Linked DNA regions of Methyloterricola oryzae. The protein of the gene in region 1 interacts with the protein of each later gene in a pairwise test. Links are inferred from orthologs where the notes say so. Each region holds a gene or a part of one and is shown on either strand. Other genes may lie near its edges. The genes, in order: gyrA and gyrB.

Region 1 (8,117 bases):
TGTTGCCATTTTCCAGGTAATCGCGGATCTGGTCGGCCACCATCACCGCGCAGTTGTCCTCCGCTTCCTCGGTGGAGGCGCCGATGTGCGGCAGCAGGATCACGCCCTTCTTGTTCATCAGGCTGGCGGTGGGGAAATCACAGACGTAGGCGCCCAGCTTGCCTTCCTCCAGGGCCTGCGCGAGGCTGGCGTCATCGGCGATTCCGGCACGGGAGAAGTTGAGCAGCACCGCGCCTTTCTTCATCAGGCCGATACGGGCGGCGTTGATGATCTGGCGGGTCTGGTCGTTGAGGGGTACATGCAGGCTCAGAAAATCCGCCTTGCTCACCAGGTCGTCCACGCTGGCGGCCTTCTCCACCGAGGAGGAGAGTTGCCAGGCGCTGTCCACGGTCAGCAGCGGATCGAAACCCACTACCTTCATCCCCAGGGCCAGGGCGGTGTTGGCCACGCGCACGCCGATGGCGCCAAGGCCCAGGACGCCCAGGGTCTTGCCGGCCAACTCGATGCCGGCGAAGTTCTTCTTGCCTTTTTCCACCGCCTGGCTCAGCACCTCGTCATCGCCGCTCAGGCCACGAGTGAAGTCCCAGGCCGCGCAAATGTGGCGCGAGGCCAGCAACATGCCGGCAATGGTCAGTTCCTTCACCGCATTGGCGTTGGCCCCCGGCGCATTGAACACCGGGATGCCGCGCTTGGAATAGTCGGGAACGGGAATGTTGTTGACGCCGGCGCCGGCGCGTCCCACGCATTTCACCGAATCCGGGATGGGCACGCCGTGCAGCTTGAAGGAACGCAGCATAATGGCATCCGGGTGCTGGATCTCCGAGGCGATCTCGTAGCGATCGCGCGGCAGCCGTTCCAGACCTGCGACGGAAATATTGTTGTAGGTCAATACCTTGTACATGACAGATCCTCAGCCGTACTTGCGTTCGAACTCGCCCATGAAGGCGATCAGGGCGTCCACGCCGGCCTCCGGCATGGCGTTGTAGATGCTGGCGCGCATGCCGCCCACCTGACGGTGGCCTTCCAGGGTCACCAGTCCGGCAGACTTGGCTTCGCTGGCAAAGGTCTTCTCCAGCTCGGCCTTGGCCAGGCGGAACGGCACATTCATGCGCGAGCGGTATGCCGGTTCGACGGGATTGGAGTAGAACGGCGAGGCGTCGATTGCGGCATACAGCTTGGCCGACTTGCGGATGTTGACCTGTTCCATGGCGGCAAGCCCTCCCTGCCCTTTCAACCACTCCAGCACCAGGCCCAGTAGATACCAATTGTAGGTGGGCGGCGTGTTGAGCATGGAGCCGTTGTCCGACAGTTTTTTCAGATCCAGGATGCCTGGCGTTCCCGGCAGCACCTGGCCCAGCAGATCCTCGCGCACGATGACCACGGCGATGCCGGCAGGTCCCATGTTCTTCTGGGCTCCGGCGTAGATGAGGCCGTAGCGGCTGACATCCACTGGACGCGACAGGATGTTCGAGGACATGTCGCACACCAGGGGCAAACCGTTCGCGTCCGGGATGTCCTGGAACTCCACGCCGTTGATGGTCTCGTTGGAGGTGTAGTGCAGGTAGGCGGCATCGGCGGGCACATTCCAGGTCTCTCGCCCAGGAATGGTGGTGTAGCCGCCCTCCTTGGTGCTGGCGGCCAATGCCACCTGGCAGTACATCTTGGCTTCCGAGATGGCCTTTTCCGACCACAGTCCGGTGCTCACATAGCAAGCGGTGGTCTTGCCCCGCAGCAGGTTCATGGGGACGGCGGCAAACTGGCCGGTCGCCCCGCCCTGCACGAACAGCACCTTGTAATCGGCCGGCACCGCCAGCAGTTCACGCAGGTCCGCCTCGGCCTTCTCGGCGATGGCGACGAAGCTTTTGCCGCGGTGACTCATTTCCATCACCGACATGCCGGTATCGCCCCACTCCAGCATTTCATCGCGCGCCCGTTGCAGCACCGGCTCGGGCAGCATGGAAGGCCCGGCGCTGAAGTTGTAGACCCTGGACATAGTCACCTCAAGTTTGGTTAAGCAAATCGGCGGGCCCGCAGCCCGGCAAGAACCCCGGTGGCTGGATCAAACACGACGCCACGCAGGCGCTCATGCGCCGCTGCCGCCGATACGGGCCGTATTCTGGGTTCTGACTGTTTCAATATCCTTTCACGAGTGCCGGAATCGAGTGCGTGGCCGAACAGGCGAACCCGGCATTCTTAACAGGGCGCTTATTCAATGGGCTCCGCTTGCTCGCCGTCGGACTCTGGTTCGCCTTCCCCACCATTCTCATCACCGGGTAGATTGGCGATGCGATCAACGCCGACCACCTTCTCGCCCTCGCTCAGGCGGATCACAGTGACGCCCTGGGTATTGCGCCCCAGTTCGCGGATTTCGGCGACCCGGGTGCGCACCAGGGTGCCGGCGTCGGTGATCAGCATGATCTCGTCAGGCTCATCCACCAGCACGGCCGCAACCACCTGTCCATTGCGCTCCGAGGTCTGGATGGCGATCACACCCTGGCCGCCACGGCGGTGGCGCGGGAACTCCGACAGGGCGGTGCGCTTGCCGAAGCCATTCTCGGTGATATTGAGCACCGTGCCGTCGCTGGCGATGATCAGGGCGATGACCTTCTGCCCTTCGTTCAGGCTCATGCCGCGCACGCCGGTTGCGGTGCGCCCCATGGCGCGCACGTCGGTCTCGTTGAAGCAGACCACCTTGCCATCGCTGCTGAACAGCATCACATCCTGGGTGCCGTTGGTGATAGCCACGTCCACCAGGCGATCATCCTCGCGCAGGTCCACGGCGATCTTGCCGCTGGGCCGCGGCCGCTCGAATTCGGTCAGCACCACCTTCTTCACCGTGCCGGAGGTGGTGGCCATGAAGATGTAATGATCCTCGTCAAACTCGCGGATGGGCAGGATGGCGTTGACCTTTTCTCCTTCCTCCAGCGGAAGCAGGTTGACGAAGGGCCGGCCGCGCGCGGTGCGGCTGGCCACAGGCAGTTCGTAGACCTTGAGCCAGTAGACCTTGCCGGCGCTGGAGAAGCACAGGATGGTGTCGTGGGTATTCGCCACGATCAGCTTCTCGATGTAGTCCTCTTCCTTCGTCGCCGCCGCCTGCTTGCCGCGCCCGCCGCGGCGCTGCGCGCGATAATCGGTCAGGGGCTGCGATTTGACGTAACCCTCGTGGGATACCGTCACCACCACGTCTTCCTCGGTGATCAGATCCTCGGCGCACAAGTCCAACTGTGTGGTGATGATCTCGGTACGGCGGGCATCGCCAAACTGGTCGCGTACCGCTACCAGTTCGTCGCGGATGACTTCAAGAAGGCGCACGTCGCTGGCCAGGATGGCGAGAAGTTCGTCGATCTTGCCGAGCAATTCCTTGTATTCGGCGATGATTTTCTCCTGCTCCAGCCCGGTGAGGCGGTGCAGGCGCAGATCCAGGATGGCCTGGGCCTGGGCGGGCGAAAGGCGGTAGGCGCCTTCGACCAGGCCGAACTCGCGGCCCAGGTCATCGGGGCGGGAACGCCACTCGTCCTCGGCGCGGGCCAGCAGTTCGGTCACCACGCCCGGCTGCCAGCTGCGGCCCAACAGACGCGCCTTGGCCTCGGCAGGGCTGGGCGAGGTCTTGATGGCCTCGATGATCTCATCGATATTGGCCAGCGCGACGGCCAGGCCTTCCAAAATGTGCGCGCGTTCCCGCGCCTTGCGCAGTTCGAAGATGGTGCGCCGGGTCACCACCTCGCGGCGGTGGTCGATGAAGGCGACTAGCAGTTCCTTCAAATTCATGCAGCGCGGGCGGCCGTCCAGCAGGGCCACCATGTTGATGCCGAACACGCTCTGCATCTGGGTCTGCTGGTACAGGTTGTTGAGCACCACGTCCGGCACCTCGCCGCGCCGCAGCTCAATCACCATGCGCATGCCATCCTTGTCGGATTCGTCGCGCAGGCCGGAGATGCCCTCTAGCTTGCCGTCCTTGACCAACTCGGCGATCTTCTCCAGCAGCCTGGCCTTGTTTACCTGGTAGGGCAGTTCGCTGACGATGATGGACTGGCGTGCGCCCTCCTCGCCTTCGAAATGGCAGCGGGCGCGCAGGTAGATGCGGCCACGTCCGGTGAGATAGGCCTCGCGTATGCCCGCCGCGCCGTTGATCAGTCCCGCGGTGGGGAAGTCCGGCCCGGGCACCAGGGCCATCAGTTCGTGGATGCTGGCCCCCGGATTTTCGATCAGGGTCAGGCAGGCATTGATGACTTCGGTCAGGTTGTGTGGCGGGATGTTGGTCGCCATGCCCACCGCGATGCCGGCAGAGCCGTTGATCAGCAGGTTGGGGATGCGCGTCGGCAGGACCGAGGGTTCCCGCTCGGACTCGTCATAGTTGGGGACGAAATCGACGGTTTCCTTGTCCAGATCGGCAAGCAGGTCATGGGCGATGCGCGACATGCGCACCTCGGTGTACCGCATGGCCGCCGGCGGATCGCCATCCACCGAGCCGAAGTTGCCCTGGCCGTCGACCAGCATGTAGCGCAGGGAAAACGGCTGGGCCATGCGCACGATGGTGTCGTAGACCGCGGAGTCGCCGTGGGGGTGGTATTTACCGATGACGTCACCCACCACGCGGGCGGATTTCTTATAGGGCTTGTTCCAGTCGTTACCCAGTTCCTGCATGGCGTACAGCACCCGGCGGTGCACTGGTTTCAGCCCATCGCGGGCATCGGGCAAGGCACGACCCACGATGACGCTCATGGCGTAGTCCAGATAGGACTGCTTCATCTCGTCTTCGAGGCTGACTGGTATGATTTCTTTGGCGAAAGAAGACATCAGGTCCGTGTTGTTCTGCGATAAAAGCGAGGAAAGACGTTACTCCGTTTACGCGCCGAGGCCAGTTCGGTTGGCCTGTCTCGTTCTGAAGCGCCAGCCCGGGATTATATCACGCCACGCCGTTTGGAGGGTTTTGCGACTATGGCCATCGGCAGCAGCGCGACAGTTCGATCTGCTAAAATGCGCGCCCTGAAAGGACCCGAGCACACAAGCCCCATGACTTCAAGCGATTCCGCCCAGCATCGCCCCATCCGCAGCTTCGTGCTGCGACAAGGACGCATCACCGAGGCCCAGCGCCAGGCCCTGGACCTGCTGTGGCCCCGCTACGGCATCGAACCGGCGGATTGCCGCGCGCCTGCCCTGCTGTTTCCGCAGCCCCAACCTCTGGTGCTTGAGATCGGCTTCGGCAATGGGGAAAGCCTGACGCAGATGGCGGCGGCCACGCCGGAGCGGAATTTTCTCGGGATCGAAGTGCATCGCCCCGGTGTTGGACATGCCTTGTTGCGCATCGAGGAACTGGGCCTGAAGAACGTGCGGGTCTGCTGCGCCGACGCGGTGGAGGTGCTGAAGCAATTCATTCCCGACGCTTCGTTGGCAGGTATCCAGGTGTTCTTTCCGGACCCTTGGCACAAGAAAAGGCATCACAAGCGCCGCCTCATCAATCCGGAGTTCACCGAGCTTGCCGCCCGCAAACTGAAGACGGGGGGTGTGCTGCATGCGGCCACCGACTGGCATGACTATGCGCTGCAGATGCTTGAGGTACTGGAAGGCTGTGAGGCCCTGAAAAACCAGGCGGGTGCCAGACAGTTCAGCGAGCGCCCGGCGCACCGTCCGCTCACCAAATTCGAGTCACGCGGCCAGCGCCTAGGTCACGGGGTGTGGGACTTGCTGTTCGAAAAGCGCCCCTGAGCAGGGACCTCGGACCTATCCAGCCGCCTCGACCGCCGCCGGCGCTTCCTGACTGACGCCGGATGTTGGTGCCGGTTCCTGTTCGAGTTCCAAGGTGGACAGGATCGCCTTGAGTTCATCGAACTGACGCTGCAACGGAGCCAGTTTCTCTTCCATGGCCGCAATCTCGGCATCCAGCGACTCGCTGGTTTCGTTGACCTTGCGAAGTACTTCCAGGCGGCTTTCGATGAGACGTTTGCGGTCCTTGATCTGGTGAACTAGAGGCCCCAAGGCGGTTGAGCCCCAGGTCTTGGCCTCGTTGTGTGCCTGCCCGAACATCTCGCGCGCATTGGCGATGATGGTGCCATACAGCTTCTGCACCACCAGGCTCTGCTCCATCAGGGTGGAGGCCGCGCTGTTACGGAATTCCTCACCCTCGTCGAAGATACGCTGCAGTTCCACCTCGTATTTGTGGAATGACAGCATGACCGGCTGCAGGTCAGTGAACCCATGCTCGTCACGGAATCGCGCGTAAATGGCCTTGACCAGCCGCCTGGCCTCTTCGGCAATGGCCGAGGCCTTCTCCAGCACCACACGCAACTCGTCCAGCACGTTCTTCATCGAGTTCTTCATGCCGATGGTGGTCAGGCTCCCTGCCGTCTGCTTGCGCATGCGGCGCACGATGGGATCGATGGTATCGGCGCCCAAGGCCTCGATCAGCAAACGCACCTGGACCAGAAACACGCGCCGACTGGCCTGAAAATTATCCACGCTGGCCAGATAGCGCCCCTGCTGCTCCCGGGTTTCCTCCATGAGCTTGTGGGTCATCTCATGGTTATTGATGTCGATCTTGCGCATGTCAGCCAACTGGCGCTCGATGTCGGTCATTTCGGCGCCCAGTGTCGCGGCCGACTCCCGCACCAGATGTCCCACATTGTGGGATACCGCCTCTCGCAGGATGGTCTGGCGTTCGCGCACCACGCTATTGGCAAGATAATTCTCGATCCCCCGCAGCCGGCTCTTGTCCAGCAGCGCCTCGTCGCCCTTGACCTTGGCCAACAAGGCCTGCTTGGCCGATACCGGAAAGATCGAACCTTCCGCCACTTCCAGTATCTGGGCGGTGGTCGCAATCTGTTCATGGATGGATTTCTCGATGGCTTCCTCGCCCTGCAGATCACCCCACATGGAGTCGATCTTGTTCATCACCACCGCCAGTCCGCCATGGTGGGAATGGCGCGAGCCGCGCACGTGGTTGCGCCACATGTCCAAGTCGCTCTTGGTCACGCCGGTGTCGGCGGCCAGGACGAACACCACGGCCTGGGCGCTGGGCAGCATGTGCAGGGTCAGCTCCGGCTCGGCGCCCAGGGCATTGAGGCCCGGCGTATCCAGGATGGAAAGGCCTTCCTTGAGCAGATAATGGGGAAAGCTGATCAGGGCATGGCGCCAGGCGGGAATCTCCACGAATTCAGGGGGCAGGCTCTGACCCGGGCGCATCTCGTCGAAGGCGAGGCCGAGCTTGACGGCCTCCTGGTAGGGCACCTTCTTGGTGGCAGCGAGTTCGCGGAATGCCTCCTGCATCTGAACCGGGGAGTTGGGGTCAAGCTCGATCTGCAGCCAGCTGTCGGCGTGGCGCTTGTACTCGCTGAGGGAGGTCTCCGTCAGCCGGGTGTCGATGGACAGCAGGCGGATGTAGGCCCCGCCCTTGGTGTCGTAGAAGATTTCGGTGGGGCACATGGTGGTGCGGCCCGGCGATGAGGGCAGCAGGCGCACGCCGGTGTCGGAGAAAAACAGGGCGTTGATCAGCTCCGTCTTGCCCCGTGAGAATTCCGCGGCGAAAGCCACCACCAGGCGGTCTTCCCTGAGACTTTCCTCCATGTTGAGGATGCTCTCATTGATCGTATCGCCGTTCAGCCCGTATGTATCCAGCCAGGCCTTGTAACGATCGAGGGCGCCGATCAGCGCTTCCCTCCATTGCCCGTAACCCCTCAGTTTTTCCTCGAGCTGCATCTTGCTCATCTGTGACTCTCGACTTGTTGCCCGCCGGCGGGGTGAGTGCCCATGTCCAAACTATCGGAAGTGTAGACCAATTCCTTTCCCAGTCCGAGGGACGGCGGGACTTCCCTGTCGCTTAGAGTGATCGCGGGGGTCAGCTCAACAGGGCGATGGTCTGCTGCAAGGGCGGCAAGATCACCATTTTCCCCACCTGCAGGGCAATCAAGGCGATCAGCGGCGACAGGTCAATCCCCGCGATCGGACCGATGAGCTTGCGGCAAGTCCGCATGGTCGGTTCGGTGAGGCTGTAGAGCAGGGAGCTGGCCGGGTTGTAGCTCATGGAACCGAACCAGCTCAAGAGCGCGCGGATGATGATCGAGAACGTCATCACATTGAAGAACAGTTCCAGCAACTGGCTCAGGGCCCACACCGACAGCACG
Region 2 (5,608 bases), on another replicon or contig:
TTCAGGCGAACGTCCAGGCTGACAGACGGTTCGGCTATACGCAATATGGGCCGCATCGGGGTGATTTCGTCATTCAAATGGACGGAAGGCCGGTCCGGCATTTTTTTTCGCGGGGCCAGATTAAGATGCTGGTTTTTGCCCTGCTCTTGTCGCAAGCGAACCTTTTGGAGAGCCAATTGGGGAAGCGCGGATGCGTGTTGATCGATGATTTGGCATCGGAGTTGGATGTGACTAACAGAAGCAAGCTTCTGTCGTTTATCAAAAGTCTTAATGGGCAGTTTTTTGTGACGGCTACGGATGAGGCGGTGCGCCATAGCACTGGTCTCGAAGCGGCTGCAGTGTTTCACGTGGAACGCGGTTGTTTGACGCGTCGAGAGAACTGAGAGGTATATGGTAAGCATGAACAGCGAAGTACAGGAATACGATAGCTCCAATATCAAGGTGCTAAAAGGACTCGACGCCGTTCGAAAGCGCCCGGGCATGTATATCGGTGATACGGATGACGGGACTGGTCTGCACCATATGGTATTTGAGGTGGTAGACAATTCCATCGACGAAGCCTTGGCTGGCTACTGTAAGGCTGTTCAGGTCACGATACACGCCGACGAATCCGTGACGGTCGCTGACGACGGGCGCGGTATCCCTGTCGACATTCATGCCGAGGAAGGTCGTTCCGCCGCAGAAGTGATCATGACTGTGCTCCATGCCGGCGGAAAGTTCGATGACAATGCCTACAAGGTTTCGGGCGGTCTGCACGGTGTCGGCGTTTCAGTGGTCAATGCCCTTTCGGAGGAACTCGAGCTCGAAATACGCAAGAACGGTCGGCTGTATCGCCAAGTTTACCGGCATGGTGAACCTCAGGCACCGTTGGCCGACGTGGGGCCGGCGGAAGGTAGCGGCACCAAGATACGTTTCAAGCCCAGTGCCGAAACATTCACCCATATAGAATTCCACTACGAAATTCTCGCGAAGCGGCTAAGGGAACTCTCTTTCCTAAATTCAGGGGTACGCATTGAACTGAGGGACGAACGCACCGACAAGGAGGATGTATACGAGTACGAAGGAGGAATCAGGGCGTTTGTCGAGCACCTAAACAAGAACAAGACGCCGCTATTCGACAAAGTGTTTTACGTCACCACGGAGCGGGACGGAATAACCGTCGAAGCCGCTCTGCAATGGAATGACTCCTATCAAGAGAACATTTACTGCTATACGAACAACATTCCTCAAAGGGACGGTGGCACTCATCTCGCCGGATTCCGCGCTGCCCTGACACGAACACTGAATAATTACATCGAAGCCGAGGGGCTCCAAAAGAAGCACAAGGTTGCGACCACCGGCGATGATGCCCGAGAAGGCTTGACCGCGATCCTATCCGTCAAGGTCCCGGATCCCAAGTTCTCATCCCAAACCAAGGACAAGCTGGTTTCATCCGAAGTAAAACCTGCGGTGGAATCAGCCATGAACGAAAAGTTCGATGAGTTTCTCCAGGAAAATCCAAGCGTCGCCAAGGTCATTGCTGGAAAAATGATAGACGCAGCGCGTGCCCGCGAGGCTGCGCGTAAAGCCCGGGAAATGACTCGCAGAAAAACAACACTGGATATTGCGGGTTTACCTGGCAAGCTTGCGGACTGTCAGGAGCGCGACCCCGCCCTGTCAGAACTATTTATCGTCGAGGGTGACTCTGCGGGCGGGTCCGCCAAACAGGGAAGGGATAGGAGAACTCAGGCGATCTTGCCGCTCAAGGGCAAAATTCTGAATGTCGAGCGCGCACGCTTTGATCGTATGCTTTCTTCTGAGGAGGTCGGCACCCTGATTACGGCCCTCGGTTGTGGTATTGGGCGAGAGGAATACGACCCTGATAAATTGCGCTACCACAGAATCATCATCATGACGGATGCGGATGTGGACGGTTCCCATATTAGAACCTTGCTCTTGACCTTCTTCTATCGACAGATGCCAGAGTTGATCGAACGCGGACATGTGTACATTGCGCAGCCTCCTTTATACAAGGTAAAGAAAGGAAAGCAGGAGCACTACGTCAAGGACGATAGCGAGTTGGATGAGTACCTTCTGCAATTGGCCTTGGAAAAGGCCCGCCTGTATATCGACGAAAATGCCCCGCCTATTCAGGGACCAGGTCTTGAGGCATTGGCCCACGAACACCTAAGGGTAAAAGCCCTGATCGAGCGTCAGTCTCATCGCTACGACCAGGATTTCCTCGAAACTTTAATGAATCTGCCACCCTTAACACGCGAAATAGCGCTGGATCAGGGACAGACCAGTTCATGGTTCAAGCTGTTGGAAAGCGCGTTGAAACGGGTGGATAAAGGCGCTGATTTTACAATTGAGGTTGACTTTGTCCCACGGCCTGGAGAATTCGTCGCCAAAGTCATGAAGAGGATGCATGGTGTACAGAGGTTCTTCGAACTATCCTCGACGTTTTTTGCTTCCAACGATTACGCTCGATTGGTGGCATTTGGACAGAAGACGGGCGATCTGTTTAGTGATGCGACTACGATAGGCTCAGAGGAGAGGCGCACGCCGGTGCGAAACTTCAAGGCCGCATTTGATTGGATGATGTCGGAGGTCCGCAAAGGCCAACATATCCAACGGTATAAGGGGCTTGGTGAGATGAATCCAGAGCAATTGTGGGAAACCACGCTTGATGCGAATACCCGTAGGCTGCTTCAAGTGAAAATCGAAGATGCCATAGCCGCAGACGAAGTATTCACAACCCTGATGGGGGACCAGGTTGAACCCCGACGTGACTTCATTCAGCGCAACGCCCTTGAAGTCAGCAATCTGGATATTTGAAGTGGCCACGCACATCCATTGGCGATCGAATTAGATTCACGCACCACTCGTTTAAACCTGGCAAATGATCCACTATCCTGAAATTGATCCTGTCGCCATCAGCATTGGACCCATAAAGATCCACTGGTATGGACTGATGTATGTCGTGGGAATTGCCTCGGCATGGTGGCTTGCTCGGCGGCGCGCGGCGCGAGGTGAGACGGTACTCACTGTTCCACAAGTTGAAGACCTCATCTTTTATTGTGCGTTAGGTGTGGTCTTGGGGGGGCGTCTCGGATATACGATTTTCTACAACTTGCCTGCGTTCCTGAACGACCCAATCATGATCTTACGCCTTTGGGAAGGCGGAATGTCGTTCCACGGCGGAATGCTTGGAGTCTTTGCTGCGATGTGGTGGTACGGGCGAAAACTAGGGACTGGGTTTTTTGTTCTGTCCGATTTCATTGCACCTTTGGTACCCATCGGACTCTTGGCGGGCCGAATCGGGAACTTTATCAATGGCGAACTCTGGGGCAAGCCGACTGATTTGCCATGGGGCATGATTTTTCCTCTGGCAGAACCTGTAGCGCGCCATCCCTCAATGCTATATGAGGCTTTGTTGGAAGGCCTCGTGCTGTTTCTGCTATTGAACTGGCTTCGGCTTAGACATCCGCCGCGTATGGCGATTTCGGGCTGGTTTATGCTGTTATACGGGTTGTTCCGATTTGCCGTCGAATTGGTGAGGCTGCCGGATGCTCATATTGGCTACTTGGCCTTTGGTTGGATCACCATGGGGCACCTACTCAGTTTTCCGATGATAGCGGTGGGCGGGCTTCTGCTTTACCTGGCTTACCGGCGTAGTGCCTCTCTGGATTCGGAGGGCAGCTAAAATGCAGCAATATCTGGCACTGCTGGAGGAAATTCTCGAGCGTGGTGTGCGGAAGGAAGATCGAACGGGGACCGGCACACTCAGTGTGTTCGGTCGGCAGATGCGGTTTGATCTAAGATCAGGCTTTCCCCTGCTCACTACCAAAAGGCTTCACCTACCATCCATCATTCATGAACTGCTCTGGTTTGTTTCCGGCAGTACCAACGTGGCTTATTTGAGGGAAAATGGAGTAGGCATCTGGGATGAGTGGGCCGATTCTGATGGCGAATTGGGACCAGTTTATGGAAAGCAGTGGCGTATGTGGGAGGGACCACAGGGGTACACCGTTGACCAACTGTCGGACCTTGTGGAGCAGTTGCGCTGCAATCCGAACTCGCGCCGACTGCTGATCAGCGCTTGGAACCCCGCGCAAGTCAAGTACATGGCTCTCCCACCCTGTCATTATTCCTTCCAGTTTCACGTGGAACAGGAGCGCCGACTATCCTGCTTGTTCAACATGCGCTCTGTCGACGTATTTCTTGGCCTGCCCTTTAATATCGCCAGCTACGCCTTGCTCACCCACATGCTCGCGCAGCAATGCGGCCTGGAGCCAAACGAATTGATTTGGTCAGGCGGCGACACACATCTCTATCTGAATCATCTAGAGCAGGCCCGCGCCCAGCTCACGCGCAAACCTTACCCATTACCGAAGCTGCGGATCACCCGACAGCCTCCTAGCCTTTTCGACTATCGGTTTGAGGACTTTCTCATTGAGGATTACCTGGCACATCCTCACATAAAAGCGCCCGTTGCTGTATGAAGATATCGCTGATTGTCGCCATGTCGGCGAACCGCGTCATCGGTGTCAACAATGGCCTACCGTGGCACTTGTCAGCTGACCTGCGTCGGTTCAAGACCCTCACCATGGGAAAGCCCATCCTGATGGGGCGCAAGACGCATGAGTCTATTGGACGTGCGCTACCGGGCCGAAAAAATATTGTATTGAGCAGCAGGGCGGACTATCGCGCAAATGACTGCGAAGTCGTCCATGATATCGACCAGGCCTTCGCGGTTGCAGGTTGGGCCGACGAACTGATGGTGATCGGAGGCAGTTGCCTTTACCAAGCATTGTTACCCAGGGCTGACCGGATTTACCTCACCCATATAGACGCTGAATTTGAAGGCGATACCTTCTTTCCCGTGATCGAATCATCCCACTGGAATGAGACTGCCAGCGAAATCATCGATGGCGACAACAGCGTTTCGTTTACATACCGGTTTCTTGTTCTGGACCGACTTGCAGTGACAGAGCCAACCCAACCGTCTTGAATCGCGCAGTCAGACCAAATGAAATCAGGCCTAGCTGCTGTACCATTCATTCAGTGTAATCTTAGGAGTGCCTCACTCATGTTGAGCAGCAATCGGCAGATGGCTTTATGGTTGATGGCTACCAGCCTGCCAGCTTGCGCCCTGGCAGAAGACCCTATAAGGACCTATGATCGCGTGGAATTTTCCGTTGTAGCAAGTTCAAGTGTCGCAACGGACACAGTCGTCGCCTATCTATCCAGGCAAATGGAAGGAGAAAATGCTGAGACCATAGCCGATCAAGTCAACAAGGCGGTAACGCAGTCGGTAAAGCAGATAAAGCAGATACCTGACATCAAAGTCGAGACAGCGGATTACCAGACGACGCCGCTTTACCAAGATGATCGATTAGTAGGCTGGAGAGTCCGCCAGTCCATCCGCTTGGAGTCTTCCAATCTCCCCAAACTCAGCGGCCTTCTGGGCGATCTGCAGCAGAATCTGAACCTTGATGGAATCAATTACGGCGTGACGCCAGAATCCATGAAGCGGGCCGAGGATGCGCTCATCGAGCAGGCACTCGCGTCTTACCAACAACGCGCCGAGAGAGTCACGCACGGTCTAGGCCGAGCTCGTTACCGG

What was found.
Region 2: the proteins of gyrA (region 1) and gyrB interact in binary tests that used the Escherichia coli proteins (3 or more experiments, as listed by UniProt). The link is inferred for Methyloterricola oryzae from one-to-one orthologs.

What each region holds. Positions count from the first base shown.
Region 1 is NZ_JYNS01000002.1:427,177-435,293, reverse strand. The notes cover bases 2,002-5,139. They hold gyrA (DNA gyrase subunit A), read right to left. Parts: upstream 4,798-5,139; coding sequence 2,206-4,797; downstream 2,002-2,205. Other genes in these bases: trmB (tRNA (guanosine(46)-N7)-methyltransferase TrmB), read left to right, coding at 5,014-5,139. Also shown: EK23_RS05670 (phosphoglycerate dehydrogenase), read right to left, coding at 1-901; serC (3-phosphoserine/phosphohydroxythreonine transaminase), read right to left, coding at 911-1,993; more of trmB, read left to right, coding at 5,140-5,706; EK23_RS05650 (dynamin family protein), read right to left, coding at 5,722-7,701; EK23_RS05645 (YggT family protein), read right to left, coding at 7,832-8,117. UniProt on the Escherichia coli protein: A type II topoisomerase that negatively supercoils closed circular double-stranded (ds) DNA in an ATP-dependent manner to maintain chromosomes in an underwound state.
Region 2 is NZ_JYNS01000016.1:10,715-16,322, forward strand. Bases 1-3,108 are described here. They hold gyrB (DNA topoisomerase (ATP-hydrolyzing) subunit B), read left to right. Parts: upstream 1-399; coding sequence 400-2,817; downstream 2,818-3,108. Other genes in these bases: recF (DNA replication/repair protein RecF), read left to right, coding at 1-383; lgt (prolipoprotein diacylglyceryl transferase), read left to right, coding at 2,882-3,108. In the rest of the region: more of lgt, read left to right, coding at 3,109-3,685; EK23_RS17170 (thymidylate synthase), read left to right, coding at 3,687-4,484; folA (type 3 dihydrofolate reductase), read left to right, coding at 4,481-4,993; EK23_RS17180 (SIMPL domain-containing protein), read left to right, coding at 5,072-5,608. UniProt on the Escherichia coli protein: DNA gyrase negatively supercoils closed circular double-stranded DNA in an ATP-dependent manner to maintain chromosomes in an underwound state.